DNA from 2 places in the Arsenicicoccus dermatophilus genome. Region 2 is predicted to be linked to the other one. Evidence: predicted binding sites of a transcription regulator. Region 2 holds the regulator's gene; the other holds the start of a gene.
The links. The regulator LexA, encoded in region 2, represses DNA repair genes until DNA is damaged. The targets are predictions, from matches to a motif close to TCGAACANNTGTTCGA.

Region 1 (8,638 bases), 660 kb from region 2:
CGCAGCTGACCGACGACCGCTGGGAGCTGCGGCCCGTCGGGGTGACGACGGGAGGCGCGGGGCAGACCGGCGACGGTGAGGCCGCCGACGGGGTCGAGGAGTCGCTGCCGGCCTGGCTGGACCGGGAGGACGGCGACCTCAAGACGCGCGTCGTCGACGGGGCCTGCATCTTCCTCAACCGCCTGGGATTCCCTGGCGGACAAGGCTGCTCGCTGCACCAGTGGGCGATCGCGCAGGGGGAGGCACCCCACACCGTCAAGCCCGACGTGTGCTGGCAGCTGCCCATCCGCCGCAGCTACCGCACGGTCGAGATGCCCGACGACACCAGCTATCTCGAGGTGTCGATCGGCGAGTTCGACCGCCGCGGCTGGGGACCCGGCGGGCACGACCTGGACTGGTACTGCTCCGGCAACCCCGAGGCGCACGTCGGACGCGAACCGGTCTATCGCAGCGCCGAGGGCGAGCTGCGCGAGCTGATGGGCGATCTCGCGTACGACGAGCTCGTGATCCGGTGCGAGGCCCACCTGGCGACCGTGCGCGCCGCCCGCTCGACGGGGGCGCGCACGCTGCTCCCGCTGCTCGTCCACCCCGCCACCCTGGCCGCCCAGGGCGAGAGCGCCGTGACCCGCAAGCCCGTGCGCGACCGGAGAGCTCGATGACCGCGATCCCCTCCCCCAACATCTGGGAGGACCCGGACGGCTACGAGCTGGAGAACCGCGGCGTCGATCCCGAGGGCGCCGTCGAGGCAGCCATGCTGCGGGTGCTCGGGCGCGACGGCGGGACACCGTTGGCCGACCACGACCTGCTCGACATCGGCTGCGGAACTGGCTACCACCTGCCGCGGTTCGCGTCGATGGGGGCGAAAGTCGTCGGCGTGGAGCCGCATCCGCCGCTGGTGACGCGAGCTCGGGCACGGGTGGCGGAGATTCGCGACGCCGCGGTGCGCGACCGGATCGAGGTGCGCGCGGGGGGCGCCCAGGCCCTGCCGCTCCCCGACCGGTCCGTCGACGTGGCGCACGCCCGGTGGGCGTACTTCTTCGGGGCCGGGTGCGAGCCCGGGCTGGCCGAGCTGGATCGCGTCATGCGACCCGGGTCCACGGCCTTCGTCATCGACAACGACGCGACCCGGTCGACCTTCGGCGGGTGGTTCACCCGGGCCTGGCCGACGTACGACCCGCTGGCAGTCGAACGTTTCTGGCGACGCCACGGCTGGTCCGCGGAGCGGGTGGACATGCGCTGGGCGCACGCCACCCGGGCAGACCTGGAGCAGGTCGTGCGGCTGGAGTTCGCGCCCGAGGCAGCCGACCGGATCCTCGCCGGGCACGACGGCACCGAGGTCAACTATGCCGTGAACCTCTGGCACCGCAGCTGGTGACCACCGGCGCCGAGGGCCTGGTGGACGTGGGAGGGGGTCACGACACCGGAGCGGACCCGGTCGGGGCGGACCCGGTCGGGGCGGACCCGTGGCGGCGCCAGGCGGCGAGCGCGGCATCCACGCTGTCCGCGCGAGGCTCGAGGGCGGACACCTCGGCGAGGGCGAACCACTCGGCCCGGTCCGTCGTCCCACCGACCTCCTGCACGCCGAGGACCCCGCCGGTGATGCGGGCCTCGAAGACCACCCGCACAGCCTTGTAGGGGCGGGCGCCGACTTCTCGCCATACCCGATGGGTCGTCGTGAGCGGGCGGCCCAGCTCGACCGTGTGCCCGGTCTCCTCCTGGCACTCGCGGACGACCGCCTGCTCGCAGGACTCGTCCAGCTCGACGCCGCCGCCAGGGAGGGTCCAGCACGGCTGGCGCCCGCCCTGGCCGTTGAACCACGTGAGCAGCACCCGGTCACCGTCGACGATGAGGGCGTACGCGGCAAGACGGGTGTCGTACTCGGTGAAGTGCATGGTCGGACGCTATCCCGCGCCGTAGGCGCCCGGTGGGTCAGCCCGCCGCGCTCGGCCGTTCTCGCTCCGTGGAGGCGGCTGGGTCACTCGGGCGACATCCCTTGCATATCGAACATGGTTTCGAGAAGGCTGAGCGGGTCGAGCACAGGTGTGCGACGGCGCGGTGTGACGACGTGCGGGCCGAGGTCGTGGCGGGTGTCGCGTGAGGGTGAGGTCGAGGTGGGGACAGCGGGACATGGGGCAGCACGAGGTCGAGGCGGCGCAGGAGTCGCTCCGCAGCCTCGCGGCTGCCCTCACCTCCCTGCGGATCGGCATCTCGGCCGTCACCGGAGTCGATCTTGCCGCGGTCGCGGCGGACGCGGCCCGGATCTCGCAGCTCGCCCGAGGCCTGCTGGTCACCTGCACGGCGGAGGCCGAGGCCCGCGGCGTGCGAGCCGCGTCCGGGGCGGCCGGCTGCGCGCAGTGGCTCCTGGACCTGGACGCCGGGCTGACCACCGCCGAGGCCTACGCCGTACGCCGAGCTCTGGACGTCACCGCCGATCCGCCGGTGGGCGAGCTGCGGGCCGCCGTGCTGGCGGGCGAGGCGACCCCGGCCGACGCCGTGATGGCTGCGCGAGTCCACGAAGAGCTGCGTGGCACGACCGATCCACAGGTCCACGCCGTCATCGCCGCCGAGGTGGCCACGCTGGCCCGGCAGCCCGACGGGCGGGACCAGCTGCGGGCCTACGCCACGACGACCCGTCTGCGCCATGCCACCCCGGTCGACGAGGATCGCCGACGCCGGCACCAGGAGGCCCGGCGCGGGCTGTCGGCCTTCGTGCGCGAGGCCGACAGGCTGTGGTCGCTGCGCGGGCTGCTGAGCGACGCCGACAAGGCAGTGCTCGGTGCCGCCGTCGACGCCCTCTCGGCACCGGACCACGTGCCGGGGCCCCACGGTGATGTCCTTGCCGACGAGCGGACGCCGGCGCAGCGCCGCCTCGACGCCCTGGTGTCGCTCGCCCGTAAGGCCGCGTCCCGGGCCCGGACCGGCCCCCTGGGCGCCACGACCAGGGTCAGTCTCGTCCTTCCCCTCGGCGCCCTGCGCGCACCGCGCGAGGGCCCGGACCACGCCGATGGCGATGCCCCGGCCGCCGGGTCACCCGACAGCGACGCAGGGACCAGCCTGGCGCTCGGTCACGACGGGAGCGGCATGCTGCTCTCCCCCACGGACGCGCGCGAGCTGAGCTGCGCGGCGGAGGTCACACCGGTGTGGGTCGACGAGCGTGGGACCCCCGTGGACGTGGGCCGAACGACCCGGCTCGCCACCGCACGCCAGCGCCGGCTCCTCGAGGTGCGCGACGGCGGATGCACCTTCCCCGGATGCGGGGCACCCGCCTCGTGGTGCCAGGCCCACCACCACCGGTTCACGCACCACCACGGGATCCGCGGCGCCGTCGTCGACGGACGGGTGACCTGGCACGTGCGCCGCACCAGGTGGGGCTGGACCGCGGCGGAGGAACCCGATCCCCCGCCAAGACCCTCGGCGTCGGAGCCGGACGCAGCCTGAGCACCGCACCGACCCGCACCGACCAGCGCTGAGTCGCGAACCGCAAGGCCGACCGGCCCCGCGGGGATCGTTCGTGCCCTGCCCAGGACGGGCGTGCGGGGTTTGTCGGTCCCGCCGCCTAGGTTGAGGGGTATGGCGAGCAAGACCCCCAAGGCGACCTACCGTTGCTCCGAGTGCGGATGGACGACGCCCAAGTGGGTCGGACGCTGCGGCGAGTGCCAGACCTGGGGGTCGGTGAGCGAGGTCGGGGCGGTCGCCATCCGCACCACCGCGGCCAGCCACGTCGAGCGCCCTGCCGTCCCCATCGGCCAGGTCGATGCCCGCCGGGCCGAGGCTCGGTCCACCGGGGTCGGCGAGTTCGACCGGGTGCTGGGGGGCGGTCTCGTGGCCGGAGCGGTCGTCCTCGTGGCGGGAGAGCCCGGCATCGGGAAGTCCACCCTGCTCCTCGACGTCGCGGCCCAGGTCGCCCAGGCCGGTGGGACGGTCCTCTACGTCAGCGGCGAGGAGTCCGCGGCGCAGGTGCGCGTGCGCGCGGAGCGGATCGGGGCGATCGCGGACCGGCTCTACCTCGCCTCGGAGACCGACCTGGCCACCCTGCTGGGACAGGTGGAAGCGGTGCAGCCCGACCTGCTCGTCGTCGACTCCGTGCAGACCATCAGCTCGGGCGAGATCGAGGGCGCCGCCGGGAACGTGTCCCAGGTTCGCGAGGTGGCAGCCAGCGTCATCGCCGCCGCCAAGCGCCGGGACATGGCGACCTTGCTCGTCGGGCACGTCACCAAGGACGGGTCCATCGCCGGGCCGCGGGTGCTGGAGCACCTCGTCGACGTGGTCGTCCAGTTCGAGGGCGAGCGGCACAGCAGGCTGCGTCTCGTGCGAGCGGTCAAGAACAGATATGGCCCCACCGACGAGGTCGGGTGCTTCGACCTGTCCGACGTCGGGATCGTGGGGCTGGCCGACCCCAGCGGACTGTTCCTGTCGAGCCGGGACACCGAGGTGGCCGGCACCTGCGTCACCGTGACGCTGGAGGGTCGCCGCCCGCTCGTGGCCGAGGTCCAGGCCCTCCTCGACCAGACCAAGGCCACCAACCCGCGGCGCACCACGAGCGGCGTGGACCACAACCGCACGGCCATGGTCCTCGCCGTGCTCAGCAAGCACGCCAGGCTCGCCGTGCACGAGTGCGACGCCTACCTCGCCACCGTCGGCGGGGTCCGCCTCACCGAGCCCGCCGCCGACCTGGCCGTCGCCATCGCGCTCGCGTCCTCCCTCGCCGGCACCCCCGTCACCTCGGGGACGGTGGCGTTCGGAGAGGTGGGGCTGGCGGGCGAGGTGCGGGCTTGCACCGGGCTCCAGCGGCGCCTCATCGAAGCGGCCCGACTCGGTTTCCGACGAGCGATCGTGCCGACCGGGACCACGGCGCAGGGGCAGCTGCCCGCCGGCATACAGGTCCTGGAGGTCAACCAGGTGGGGCGGGCGATCGGCCTCGCCCTGGATCTCGGACCGAGGACCGGGGACGCGCGTGACCGCGTCTGAGGGGCCGCGCATCGACCAGCCGAGACGACTGGTCCCCATGACGCACCCTGCATGCTCCGTTAGGATGACAGTGGGTCAACTGCAGGCAACCCCCCCGCATGCAGCGACCATGGAGCCGTGGCGCCCCCGCCCGGACGAGAAGGAGAGTGTGTGGACCGCCGCCCCGACGACGAGCTGATGCTCTCGGCCCTCGCAGCCGTCGCCCCCGGCACCGAGCTGCGCGACGGGCTGGAGCGCATCCTCCGCGGCCGCACCGGTGCCCTCATCGTCCTCGGCAACGACAAGCTGGTGGAGCAGATCTCCACCGGCGGCTTCCCCATCGACATCGAGTTCGCCGCGACCCGCCTGCGTGAGCTGGCCAAGATGGACGGCGCCATCGTCCTCACCCGCGATGCCTCCCGCATCGTCCGGGCCGCCACCCAGCTCCTCCCGGACGCGTCCATCGAGACCAGCGAGTCCGGCACCCGTCACCGCACGGCCGAGCGCGTGGCGAAGCAGACCGGCTTCCCCGTCGTCTCCGTGAGCCAGTCCATGCAGATCATCGCGCTCTACGTCAACGGTCAGCGTCGGGTCATCGAGGACTCCTCCGCCATCCTTTCCCACGCCAACCAGGCGCTGGCCACCCTCGGCCGCTACAAGGCGCGCCTGGACGAGGTCACCGGGACCCTCTCCGCCCTGGAGATCGAGGACCTGGTGACGGTGCGCGACGTCATGGCCGTGCTGCAGCGGCTCGAGATGGTGCGTCGCATCAGCGACGAGATCGAGGGCTACGTCGTCGAGTTGGGCACCGACGGGCGGCTGCTCAGCCTCCAGCTCGAGGAGCTGATGCAGGGCCTCGGCAACGACCGCGAGCTGGTGATGCGGGACTACCTGCACGAGGCGGTCGCGGCCGAGGAGGACCGCCCGGTCAGCGTCCAGACCGGCCTGGCCGGACTGGCGCAGCTGTCCACCAGCGAGCTCATCGACCTGCAGCTGGTCGCCCGCACTCTGGGCTTCGCCTCGGACGCCGACGTCCTCGACCAGGCGGTCAGCCCCATCGGGTTCCGGCTGCTGTCCAAGATCCCGCGGCTGCCGGGCACCATCGTCGACCGGCTCGTGGATCACTTCGGCTCGCTGCAGCGGCTCCTCGCCGCCAGCCTCGAGGACCTCATGGACGTCGACGGGGTCGGCGAGTCGCGGGCCCGAGCGGTCCGCGAGGGGCTGTCCCGGCTCGCCGAGTCCAGCATCCTCGAGCGCTACGTCTGATCACGGCGCCGCGCGCCCCGCTCATGAGCATCGTCGATCCCGTCCTGCAGTGGTATGCCGAGAACCGGCGCGACCTGCCCTGGCGCGACGAGAGCTGCTCCGCCTGGGGTGTCCTCGTCAGCGAGGTGATGCTCCAGCAGACGCCCGTCGCCCGGGTGCTGCCGGTATGGCGGGAGTGGGTCGACCGGTGGCCGACGCCCGCGTCCTTGGCCCTGGCGCCGGCAGGTGACGCGGTGCGCGCATGGGGTCGTCTCGGCTACCCCCGCCGGGCCCTGCGCCTGCACCAGTGTGCAGCCGCGATCGTGGAGCATCACGGCGGTGAGGTCCCGGCCACGGAGGCGGAGCTGGTGGGCCTTCCGGGCGTGGGGGCCTATACCGCGGCGGCGGTCGCCTGCTTCGCCCATGGTGAGCGGACGGTGGTGGTGGACACCAACGTCCGTCGGGTCGAGGCCCGGGCCGTCGCCGGTCTCGCACTGCCCGCCCCCTCGCTGTCGCGGGCCGAGACCGAGCTCGCCGCCTCCCTCGTCCCCGAGGACCCCGCGGTCGCGCGCGTCTGGAACGTCGCCGTCATGGAGCTCGGCGCGCTCGTCTGCACCGCCCGCACCCCACGCTGTGGCAGCTGCCCGATCGCCGGGCACTGCGCCTGGGTGCTCGCCGGGTCCCCTGCCTACGACGGGCCGCCGCGCAAGACCCAGTCCTGGGAAGGGACCGACCGCCAGGTCCGTGGCGCGATGATGGCGATCCTCCGGGCCGCGGCCGACCCGGTGCGCCTGGCGGACCTCACCCCGGCCTGCCCCGACGACGAGCTGCGGCGGATGCGATGCCTGGACGGACTCGTCGCCGACGGACTCGTCGAACCTGTCGGGAGAGGCCGCTACCAGCTGCCCGGCTGAGGGATCATGAGGCCATGGCTCCTCGCATCGTCCCTCGCCGCATCGATGTCACCCAGGTGCGACGCGCGCTCGACAAGGACAAGCCCACCGGGCCGGCCGCGAGAGCGGTCTCGACCGCCCGCGCCGCTGCCGAGCTGCTGCGGGCTCCGGGGCCCCGCGAGCTCCTTCATCGCCGGGTGGCGGCCCCTGCCCCCACGCCGGCCGCACCCGCGGACTGCGAGGCGGGGCTCGCCCGGCCGGCGGACGGTGACGGCGCCGAGATCCGTCTGGTCGTGGTCGGTGAGTCCACGGCCCTGGGGATCGGGTGCACCCGGCCGGAGGAGATCTTCGCGGCCCAGCTCGCCCAGCAGCTCGCCGACCGCGAGCATCGTCCCGTGGCCTGGCGGACCGTTGCCGCTGCCGGTGCCACCGTGGACTACTGCACCACCCACCTGCTCGATCGGCTGGCGAGGACGCCGGTGGACGTCGTGGTGGTGGCGCTCGGCGTCAACGACCTCATCCGCGGCGCGCGACCGGCGGCCTTCGCCCGGGACGTCGAGGCGCTGGCGACCCGCATCGCGAGCCTCGCGCCCGGCGCCCAGGTGGTGCTGAGCGGGCTGCCCGACCCGACCCGGATGCCGCTCCTTCCCCGCCCGCTGAGCTCCGTGCTTGCGATCCGGGCCCACGCCCTCGACAAGCGGCTGGCGGATGCCGCCCACCGACACCGTCTGGCACACGTGCCCATCCGTCACCTGGCCATCGGCCCGGACGACCTGGCGAGCGATGGCTTCCACCCCGGGCCGACCGCCTGCCGCACCTGGGCGGCGGAGCTGCTGCCCGCCATCACCCCTGCAGGGTGACGAGCATCCGCGTGTTGCCGAGGGTGTTGGGCTTGACCCGGTCCAGGTCCAGGAACTCCGCGGTCCCCTCGTCGTAGGAGCGGACCAGCTCGGCGAAGACCTCCGGGGCGACCGGGGCTCCCTCGATCGGGTGGAAGCCGTAACGCGCGAAGAAGTCCACCTCGAAGGTCAGGCAGAACACCCGCGCGACCCCGAGCTCGCGGGCGTCGCCGAGCAGCGCCTGCACCAGCCGGCCGCCCACCCCGTGCCCGGCCGCTTCCGGGGCGACCGCCAGGGTCCGCACCTCGGCCACGTCCTCCCAGAACACGTGCAAGGCCCCGCACCCCACGACCACGCCGTCGACCTCGGCCACCCGGAACTGCTGCACCGCCTCGAAGTAGGCGACCGTGTCCTTGGCCAGCAGGATGCGCTGCTCGGCATAGGGCTGGACCAGACCTCGTATGGCGAGGACGTCTGCGGTCCGGGCCCGCCGGATCGTCACGGGGGTCTGCTGCGGGGTGTGCCTCATCAGGTCCTCGTCGGTCGCGGAGGCGCCCAACCTACTCCCGGACCCCGTACGCGCGACGGCCCCGACCACCATGTGGTGGTCGGGGCCGTCGCATCGGACGTGGTCGGTCAGATCTCCGTGCCGGTCTCGGTCGAACCGTCCACCGGGCTGCTCTGGGCGGGCCCACCGTCCAGCGCCACGTCGAG
Region 2 (8,638 bases):
CCGAGCGCCGTGCCCAGGGAAGAAGGGCTACACCTTCTCGCAGGTCACCGGACTGAAGCAGACCCTGCGGGCCGCCGCCGAGCGGAGGTCGCTCTACCGCCGTTGCATCGCCGGCGTGGGTCTGCGCGTCCTCTCCGAGCTCTTCGACGCCCTGCCGCCCGACCTGTCGGAGTGGATCCACGTCGAGGTCGAGGTGGACACGACCGATGCGGCGACCGGTCGCCCGAAGCGCGAGTGCCTCCTGCGGACGAGGGTGGAGCTCGACGACGTCGCACAGATCGTGCTCGACGCCGAGGGTCTGGACCCGGTTGCCTGCGTGGAGCGTGGCCTGGGAGCGGTGACCAGCGACGACTCCTACGAGGTGCGTCCGGTGCCGCCGTGCTGGTCGCACGACCTGAGCATGTTCCGGCTCGCCGGAGAAGACCCGGACGCCTTCCTCGTCCTGGAGCTGGGGCTTCCTGGCACCGCGGCCCCGCGTCGCCCAGGAACGCCCGAGGGGCCCCGCCAGGACGAATCCCGGCGGGGCCCCTCGGCATACGGACCGATCAGCTGCAGCCGCTCGTGGAGCCGCAGCCCTCGCAGACGTAGCAGGAGCCGGCGGGCCGCATCTTGGTGCCGCAGGTCAGGCAGATCGGCGCGTCCGAGGCCATGCCCTGGAGCTTCTCCATCAGCTCGGCGGAGGAGTGGATCTCCTGGGAGACCTCACGGGCGTCGGCCGCACCGGCGCCGGACCTGACGTCGTCGGGGCGGATGGCCGGTGCGCGGGAGCCGAACTTCTCCCCCGCCTCGCGGGCCTTCTCCTGGGGCGTCTTGGAGGTGGCGACGTCCTGCTGGATCTCGTCGTCGTACTCCTCCTCGTCGTCGTCGGTCACGGGCTCGTAGGAGCCGGTCTCGAGCTGACGGGCACGCTCCTCCGCGGAGTAGATCCCCAGCATGGAGCGGGTCTCGAAGTCGAGGTAGTCCAGCGCCAGGCGACGGAAGACGTAGTCCATCATCGACTGCGCCATGCGGATGTCCGGGTCGTCGGTCAGACCGGCCGGCTCGAAGCGCTGGTTGGTGAACTTGTCGACATAGGTGGACAGCGGCACGCCGTACTGCAGACCGACGGAGATCGCCATCGAGAAGGCGTCCATCATCCCGGCGAGGGTCGAGCCCTGCTTGCCGAACTTCAGGAAGACCTCGCCGAGCCCACCGTCCGGGTAGGCCCCGGCGGTGAGGTAGCCCTCGGCGCCGCCCACGGTGAACGACGTGGTCTGGGACTGACGGCGCTTGGGCAGGCGGCGGCGGGTCGGGCGGTAGACCACCTTCTCCAGGACCGTGGCCTCGCCGGCGTCGGCCAGGGACTCGGCCTTGTCGGCGGCCCGGTCGTCGGCCTGCTTCTTGGTCTCCTGCACCGACAGCGGCTGGCCGACCTTGCAGTTGTCGCGGTAGACCGCGAGCGCCTTGAGGCCGAGCTTCCAGCCCTGCAGGTAGACGTCCTCGATCTCCTCGACCGTGGCGGTCTCGGGGAGGTTGACGGTCTTGGAGATCGCGCCGGACAGGAAGGGCTGGCAGGCGGCCATCATCCGCACGTGGCCCATCGGCGAGATGGCGCGGGCACCCATGGCGCAGTCGAAGACCTCGTAGTGCTCGGGCTTGAGGCCGGGGGCGTCGACGACGTGACCGTGCTCGGCGATGTACTCCACGATCGCCTCGATCGACTCCTCCTGGTAGCCCAGCTTCTTCAGGGCGCGCGGGATGGTCAGGTTGACGATCTGCATGGAGCCGCCGCCGACGAGCTTCTTGAACTTCACCAGGGAGAAGTCGGGCTCGATGCCGGTGGTGTCGCAGTCCATCATGAAGCCGATGGTGCCGGTGGGGGCGAGCACCGAGGCCTGGGCGTTGCGGAAGCCGTTGGCGTCGCCGAGGGAGATGACCTGGTCCCAGGCCTGGGTGGCGAGGGCGTGGATCGAGCCGTCCATCTCGTCGAGGGTGCGGACCGCGGCGTTGGCGTCGCGGTGCTGGCGCATCACCCGGTTGTGGGCCTCGGCGTTGCGGGCGTAGCCGGCATACGGCCCGACGACGGCGGCCAGCTCCGCGGAGCGCTTGTATGCCGCGCCGGTGAGCAGCGAGGTGATCGTGGCGGCGAGCGCCCGGCCCCCCTCGGAGTCGTAGCCGTGGCCGGTGGCCATGAGCAGGGCACCCAGGTTGGCGTAGCCGATGCCGAGCTGGCGGTAGTTGCGCGTCGTCTCGCCGATCGGGTCGGTGGGGAAGTCCGCGAAGCAGATGGAGATGTCCATCGCGGTGATGACCAGCTCGACGACCTTGCGGAAGGTCTCGGCGTCGAAGGTGTCGTCGTCGCGCAGGAACTTCAGAAGGTTGAGCGAGGCGAGGTTGCAGGAGGAGTTGTCGAGCGACATGTACTCCGAGCAGGGGTTGGACGCGGTGATCCGGCCGGTCTCGGGGTTGGTGTGCCAGTGGTTGATCGTGTCGTCGTACTGGATGCCCGGGTCGGCGCACTCCCAGGCGGCCTTGGCGACCTTGTGCATGAGCTCGCGGGCGTCGACCCGCTCGATGATCTCGCCGGTCATGCGGGCGCGCAGCCCGAAGTCGGTGCCTTCCTCGACGGCGCGCATGAACTCGTCGGACACGCGCACGGAGTTGTTGGCGTTCTGGTACTGCACCGACACGATGTCGCGGCCGCCGAGGTCCATGTCGAAGCCGGCGTCGCGCAGGGCCCGGATCTTGTCCTCCTCGCGGGCCTTGGTCTCGACGAACTCCTCGATGTCGGGGTGGTCGATGTCCAGGACGACCATCTTGGCCGCGCGGCGGGTGGCGCCGCCGGACTTGATGGTGCCGGCGGAGGCGTCGGCGCCGCGCATGAACGACACGGGGCCGGACGCGGTGCCGCCGGAGGACAGCAGCTCCTTGGAGGAGCGGATGCGGGAGAGGTTGAGGCCGGCGCCGGAGCCACCCTTGAAGATGAAGCCCTCTTCCTTGTACCAGTTCAGGATCGAGTCCATCGAGTCGTCGACGGACAGGATGAAGCAGGCGCTGACCTGCTGCGGGCTGGCGGTGCCGACGTTGAACCACACCGGGGAGTTGAAGCTGAAGACCTGGTGGACCAGCGCGTGGGTCAGCTCGTGCTCGAAGACCTCGGCGTCCTCGGGCGTCGCGAAGTAGCCGTGGTCCTTGCCCGCCTTGACGTACGTCAGGACGACCCGGTCGACGAGCTGCTTGAGCCCGGTCTCGCGCTGGTCGGTGCCCAAGGCGCCGCGGAAGTACTTGGTGGTCACGATCGTGGAGGCGTTGACCGACCAGAAGTCGGGGAACTCCACGCCGCGCTGCTCGAAGATCGTCTCGCCGGTCTTCCAGTTGGTCTGGACGACGTCGCGCTTCTCCCAGGTCACCTGCTCGTAGGGGTGTACCCCGGGGGTGGTGAAGATGCGCTCGATCGTGAGGCCCTTCTTGGCCGACTTGCGCGAACCGGAGCGGGCGCCGACGGTCTCGGTCATGGTCCTGCCTTCCATGGGGAGTCTTCTGCCGTATGGCGGGGGTGGGTCCCCGGCACACGGGCGTGCGGGGGTGATGGAGTTGGGGGTGGGGCACGGCGCGTCGTCGTCCGGCCGTCGTGCAGGCGGCCGCCGACGGACCCGCCGGCCCGTCAGGGCGTGGTGGGCGGGCTGTCGGAGCCTGCACGCGCAGGCTCGGCGCCCGTGGGCTCGCGCTCGGCGCGCAGCACGGCGATGGCGGCCTCGAAGTCCTCGAGGGAGTCGAAGGCCTGGTAGACGCTGGCGAAGCGGAGGTAGGCGACCTCGTCGAGCTCGCGCAGCGGACCGAGGATGGCCAGACCCACCTCGTGGGCCTCGATCTCGGCGTGGCCCTGGGAGCGGATGTGCTCCTCGACCTTCTGCGCGAGGCGAGCCAGGTCGTCCTCGCCGACCGGGCGACCCTGGCAGGCCTTGGAGACGCCCTCCTGGATCTTGGCCCGGCTGAACGGCTCGCTCGCGCCGGAGCGCTTGATGACCGTCAGGCTGGTGGACTCCACGGTCGTGAAGCGGCGCTGGCAGGCGGGGCACTGGCGCCGGCGCCGGATCGCGGAGCCGTCGTCGGCGGTGCGGCTGTCGATCACCCGGGAGTCGGTGTTGCGGCAGAACGGGCAGTGCACGACGACTCCTCCTCCCTGGGCCTGTGGACGATCTTGTTGACAACCTGTGGTCAACCCAGCCGCCCCTGTTGACAGAGGCGTGCCGCCCGTGGACTACATGTGGATGACTTACACCCATGTAACCACTAGATGTAGTGATCCTACGGCCGCGACGCCCCAATGATCCACAACGTTCACCCCGGTGACGCGTCACCGCAGGTCACACGGCGTGTTGAACCATGCGTGTCTTTTCAGATACTTAGAGTTACTTGTCGGTTGACCCGGGGCCGCCGGTCCGGGGATCCCCCGCCATCCGTACCCTGGCCCTCATGAACCGCCGCGATCTCGCCCTCATCCTGCTCGGCCTTCTCCTGGTCATGGTGGCCTTGTGGACCAAGGTCACCGTCCTGATGGTCCCGGCGGTCGCGTTCGTCGTCTACGGCGTCTACTCCTACTCGCGCTCGCGCCGCTGACCGGACCCGCCCTCGGGCCGCCGGCCTCCTTGTCCACAGCCACTCGTATGACGCTCCGCGCGCGACCGCGCGCGGTGGCTAGCGTCGAAGCATGCGTGGACACCGACTGGCCGCACCACTCCTGACCCTCGCCGTCGCCGGCTGCTCGGCCACGCCGGTCGCCGCCCCCACGGCCACCCGGGAGCTGCCGCCGCCGTTGAGCAGCGGCACCACGGTCCCCGCGCCGCCGTCGACCCCCGCACAGCCCACGAGCACGGCCCCCGCCTCCGCTGCGCCACCCATCCGCGGGGACGCCACCGCCGGCATCCCCGCCGCCGCCAGGGCCCACACCCCCGAGGGCGCCGAGGCCTTCGTGCGGTACTTCATCGACCAGGTCAACGTCGCCTGGACCACCCCACGCACCGGGCTGATCGCCTCCCTGAGCCTCCCCACCTGCAAGAGCTGCACCAACCTCGAAAAGGGCGCCGCGGACATGGCTGCCGCGGACTCCCACTACGCCAAGCCGATGCTCACCCTTAAGAATGAGGTTTTCTCACCAGGAGAGGGGCTCCGGTAGCGGGGCAGGATCCTGACCTGCTGGGATGCGACATGGAAACCCCGCTGTGAATCACCCTGGTCCGCGGCACCTCTCCCGAACCGTTCCGAGAGCTATTGCACCAGGTCACGGCGCTGCCCGCGCGGTGTCTCGATCGCCTGGTGAGAAAACCTCAATGTTAGCTACGCAGTCGATACTGGCGATAATTCGGAGTTGGTCACCGCCCACATCGTGGATACGCCCGCAAGATACGTTCGGGAAGGTCAGGAGGTATCCCCAACCCGAGGAGTGCAGGTAGACGAGCGAGCCTTCGTACTCCAGTGGAAGGTAGACCGTTGGATGTTGCGCGAAATTGACTTGGTCCGATGATCCTCACCCTGGTTTCGGAGGCCCCCGCACCCATTGACATTCGCGGTCAGATTGCTAGCGGTGGAATTCGCGTTCGAGCCCGATTCAATCGACCACCGCGCGCGCTGGGTCAGCCCTCCCAACGTGCCCGTTTGCCCCTTCCGGCGCCCGCAGCGATAACGCTGCCTCGACCAATCAGCGCTGCCCCCGCACCCCGAGAGGCAGCCCCACACGACACTTCCACCGCTGGTCCGATCTTCCGTCAGGCCATCGGCCACGGCTACTACGGCCCCTCCCGGATCGCGGGTTCCTCTGAGGCGAATGCGGACGTCCTCGTGCGCACGCTCTTCGTGCCGCCCCCGCTTGCCAATCCGGCTCCCCTGGCCCCCGCCGAGGCAGCACCATCCGCACCGCCGGCACCCGGCGCGCCGCCTCCGCCGCAGCCCCAGCTGACATTGCCGATGATCCTGGCCGCGTTCGTCAACACGCCCTTCGCCAAGCCCACGGCCCAGGTCCAACCGGTTGGCGGCCGCACGCTGGTCACCCTGCCGACCTACGTCTCCCTGGGGTGGGAGGACGAGGGCTACGAGCCGGGTGAGACCAGGACCACCCAGCTGCTCGGGCACGCCGTCGCCATCCGACCTGTCGGGGCGAGCTACCTCTACGACTTCGGTGACGGGTCGTGGGCCCGACGACACGCAGGGGTGGTCCCTACCCGACGGGGGACGTCACCTTCGCCTACCGCCATGCCGGGACCTACCAGATCCGGATCACGGCGACCTACACCGGGGAGTTCTCCGTCGACGGCGGGCCGTGGACGCCTGTCGCCACGACCGTCCCGATCCCTGGGCCGGGAACGCCGCTCGACGTCCGGACCAGCCGCAACGAGCTGATCCAGGGCGGTTGAGCCCGGCGCCTGGCAGAGGCGGCTCGTCACGGTGTGCCTCGTGGCTGCCCAGGCCCCCTGACCCGGGCCGCCACGATGCAGTCACTGCTCCCGCCGCCTGCTGCGACAGGCGAGGTGCGCGCCTCCAGGTCTTGCAGCAGCACGTGACCGGCACGCCCTCACGCCTCGAGGGCCCGCACCGCGGGATGGTGGAGCGGCCGCAACGGCCGAGGGGGCCTGTCGGCCGGGGAGCCCGGCTCAGCGGCCGGGGATGACGAGCTCCTGGCCGGCCATGACCTGATCCGTGGGCAGGCCGTTGACCCGCACGATCTCCAGGACGGCCAGGTCGTTGCGCATGCCGGGCAGCTCGCGGGCGGCCACGGACGACAGGGAGTCGCCGGCTGCGACCTGCACGGTGTGGCGATGGGTGGCCGCCGGTGCTGCGTGAGCCACGGCGCTCCAGGTGGAGAGGGCCGCGGCCGCGAGCAGCAGGACCATCAGGACGAGCCGCACCCGCCGGCCTCGACGCGTCAGCCGGAGCGGCCGCCGCGGGGCGGGGACTGCTGCCCCCGTGGGCACGAGACGCAGGTGCGGACGCGTCGGCGCGTCGGTCGTGGTGACCGCCCCACCCCGCACGGGTGCTGCACTCATCGTCTCCTCCTTCTCCGAGCCAGCCAAGCGACTCGCTCGTGTGTTCGATAGAACGTATGTACGAAGTTACAGCATGGTCGTGGCAGAGGGAAGGACTCGCGTCGAATCCGTGTTTGAAACACCCGATCGACCCCGGTAGCCTCGTGACCACGGGAGAGACTCAACCAGGGAGCACCGACACACCCCCTGGGCCGGGCCGCGATCGCCCGCCATCCACGCAGGTCACCGCCCGCGACAGAGCAGAGGAAGACCACCATGGCCAAGGTCACGAGCCTGCCCGAGCGGGACGACCGCCCGGCCCTGACGATGCGTCAGCGCAAGATCCTGGAGCACATCCGCAGCACCGTGGAGACCAGGGGCTACCCGCCGAGCATCCGCGAGATCGGGGACGCCGTGGGACTGGCCAGCGTCAGCAGCGTGTCCCACCAGCTGCTGACGCTGGAGCGCAAGGGCTACCTGCGCCGGGACCCCAACCGACCCCGCGCCATCGAGGTCGTCGCCCCCGAGTGGACCCCGGAGACCTTCCACGCCGAGGCGCTCGGCTCCGTCGACGCGGGTGAGGGCAGCGAGGGACGTCCTGCGGCGTCCTACGTGCCCGTCCTGGGTCGGATCGCCGCCGGCATACCCATCACCGCCGAGGAGGCCGTCGAGGACGTGTTCCCCCTCCCCCGCCAGGTCGTCGGCGAGGGCCAGCTGTTCCTGCTCAAGGTGGTCGGCGACTCGATGATCGAGGCGGCGATCTGCGACGGCGACTGGGTGGTCGTGCGCCAGCAGCCGGACGCCGACAACGGCGACATCGTCGCGGCCATGCTGGACGGCGAGGCCACCGTCAAGACCTTCAAGCGCCAGGACAGCCACGTGTGGCTGCTCCCCCACAACCCTGCTTTCGAGCCCATCGACGGAGACCACGCCACCGTGCTGGGCAAGGTCACCGCGGTCCTGCGCTCCATCTGAGCCTGCGGGCCGGTCATGGACGGCGGGGCCGCCTCGTCAGGTGCTCAGGTCAGTCCGAGAGGCAGGCCGGTGGCGTACTCCCCGTCCACGACCGGCCCCAGGTCCTCCTCGATCCCGAGGCGGTGCGCGAGAGCCGTCAGCGACGCTCCGAGGGGGGCGTCGAGCTGCCAGGTGGCCTCGTCGTCGCCCCGGGTGCGTCCCCGGGTGATGATCGCGACGGGTATGTCGAGGGCGTGGGCCCGGCGCACGAAGCGGTAGCCGCTCATCACCTTCAGGCTGGACCCCAGCACCAGCAGCGCCGACGCGGACTCCACCCGGCGGTAGGCCTCGTCGACCCGCTCGCGGGGCACCGACTCGCCGAAGTAGACGACGTCAGGCTTGAGGGTGTCGGCCCCGCAGACCAGGCAACGCGCGAGGTGGAAGCCCGCGACCACCTCGTCCGGCAGCGCCACGTCGCCGTCCGGGCGGACCTCGTCCGTCGTCGCGCCGAAGCCGGGGTTGGCCTCGGCCAGCCGGCGCTGGACCACCTCCCGCGAGGTGCGGTCCTCGCAGGTCAGGCAGCGCACGACGGCGAGGGTGCCATGCAGCTCGAGCACGTCGGTCGACCCGGCCTCCTGGTGCAGGCCGTCGACGTTCTGGGTCACGAGCCCGGTGATCATGCCGTG

Region 1: the regulator LexA is predicted to act here: its motif matches at 2,001-2,016, upstream of MM438_RS12850 (DUF222 domain-containing protein).

Annotation. Positions count from the first base shown of each region.
Region 1 covers NZ_JAKZHU010000001.1:2,765,266-2,773,903, forward strand. Annotated here, with positions in the region: gene MM438_RS12835 (DUF3109 family protein) at 1-659, shown strand, start outside; gene MM438_RS12840 (class I SAM-dependent methyltransferase) at 656-1,375, shown strand; gene MM438_RS12845 (NUDIX hydrolase) at 1,413-1,892, opposite strand; gene MM438_RS12850 (DUF222 domain-containing protein) at 2,128-3,438, shown strand; gene radA (DNA repair protein RadA) at 3,571-4,968, shown strand; gene disA (DNA integrity scanning diadenylate cyclase DisA) at 5,119-6,213, shown strand; gene MM438_RS12865 (HhH-GPD family protein) at 6,237-7,106, shown strand; gene MM438_RS12870 (SGNH/GDSL hydrolase family protein) at 7,121-7,945, shown strand; gene MM438_RS12875 (amino-acid N-acetyltransferase) at 7,929-8,453, opposite strand; gene MM438_RS12880 (ATP-dependent Clp protease ATP-binding subunit) at 8,561-8,638, opposite strand, start outside.
Region 2 covers NZ_JAKZHU010000001.1:2,102,838-2,111,475, forward strand. Annotated here, with positions in the region: gene MM438_RS09695 (vitamin B12-dependent ribonucleotide reductase) at 546-3,494, opposite strand; gene nrdR (transcriptional regulator NrdR) at 3,644-4,147, opposite strand; gene MM438_RS09705 (hypothetical protein) at 4,456-4,599, shown strand; gene MM438_RS09710 (DUF6318 family protein) at 4,691-5,155, shown strand; gene MM438_RS09715 (hypothetical protein) at 6,165-6,389, shown strand; gene MM438_RS09720 (LysM peptidoglycan-binding domain-containing protein) at 6,627-7,019, opposite strand; gene lexA (transcriptional repressor LexA) at 7,275-7,973, shown strand; gene MM438_RS09730 (NAD-dependent protein deacetylase) at 8,018-8,638, opposite strand, start outside.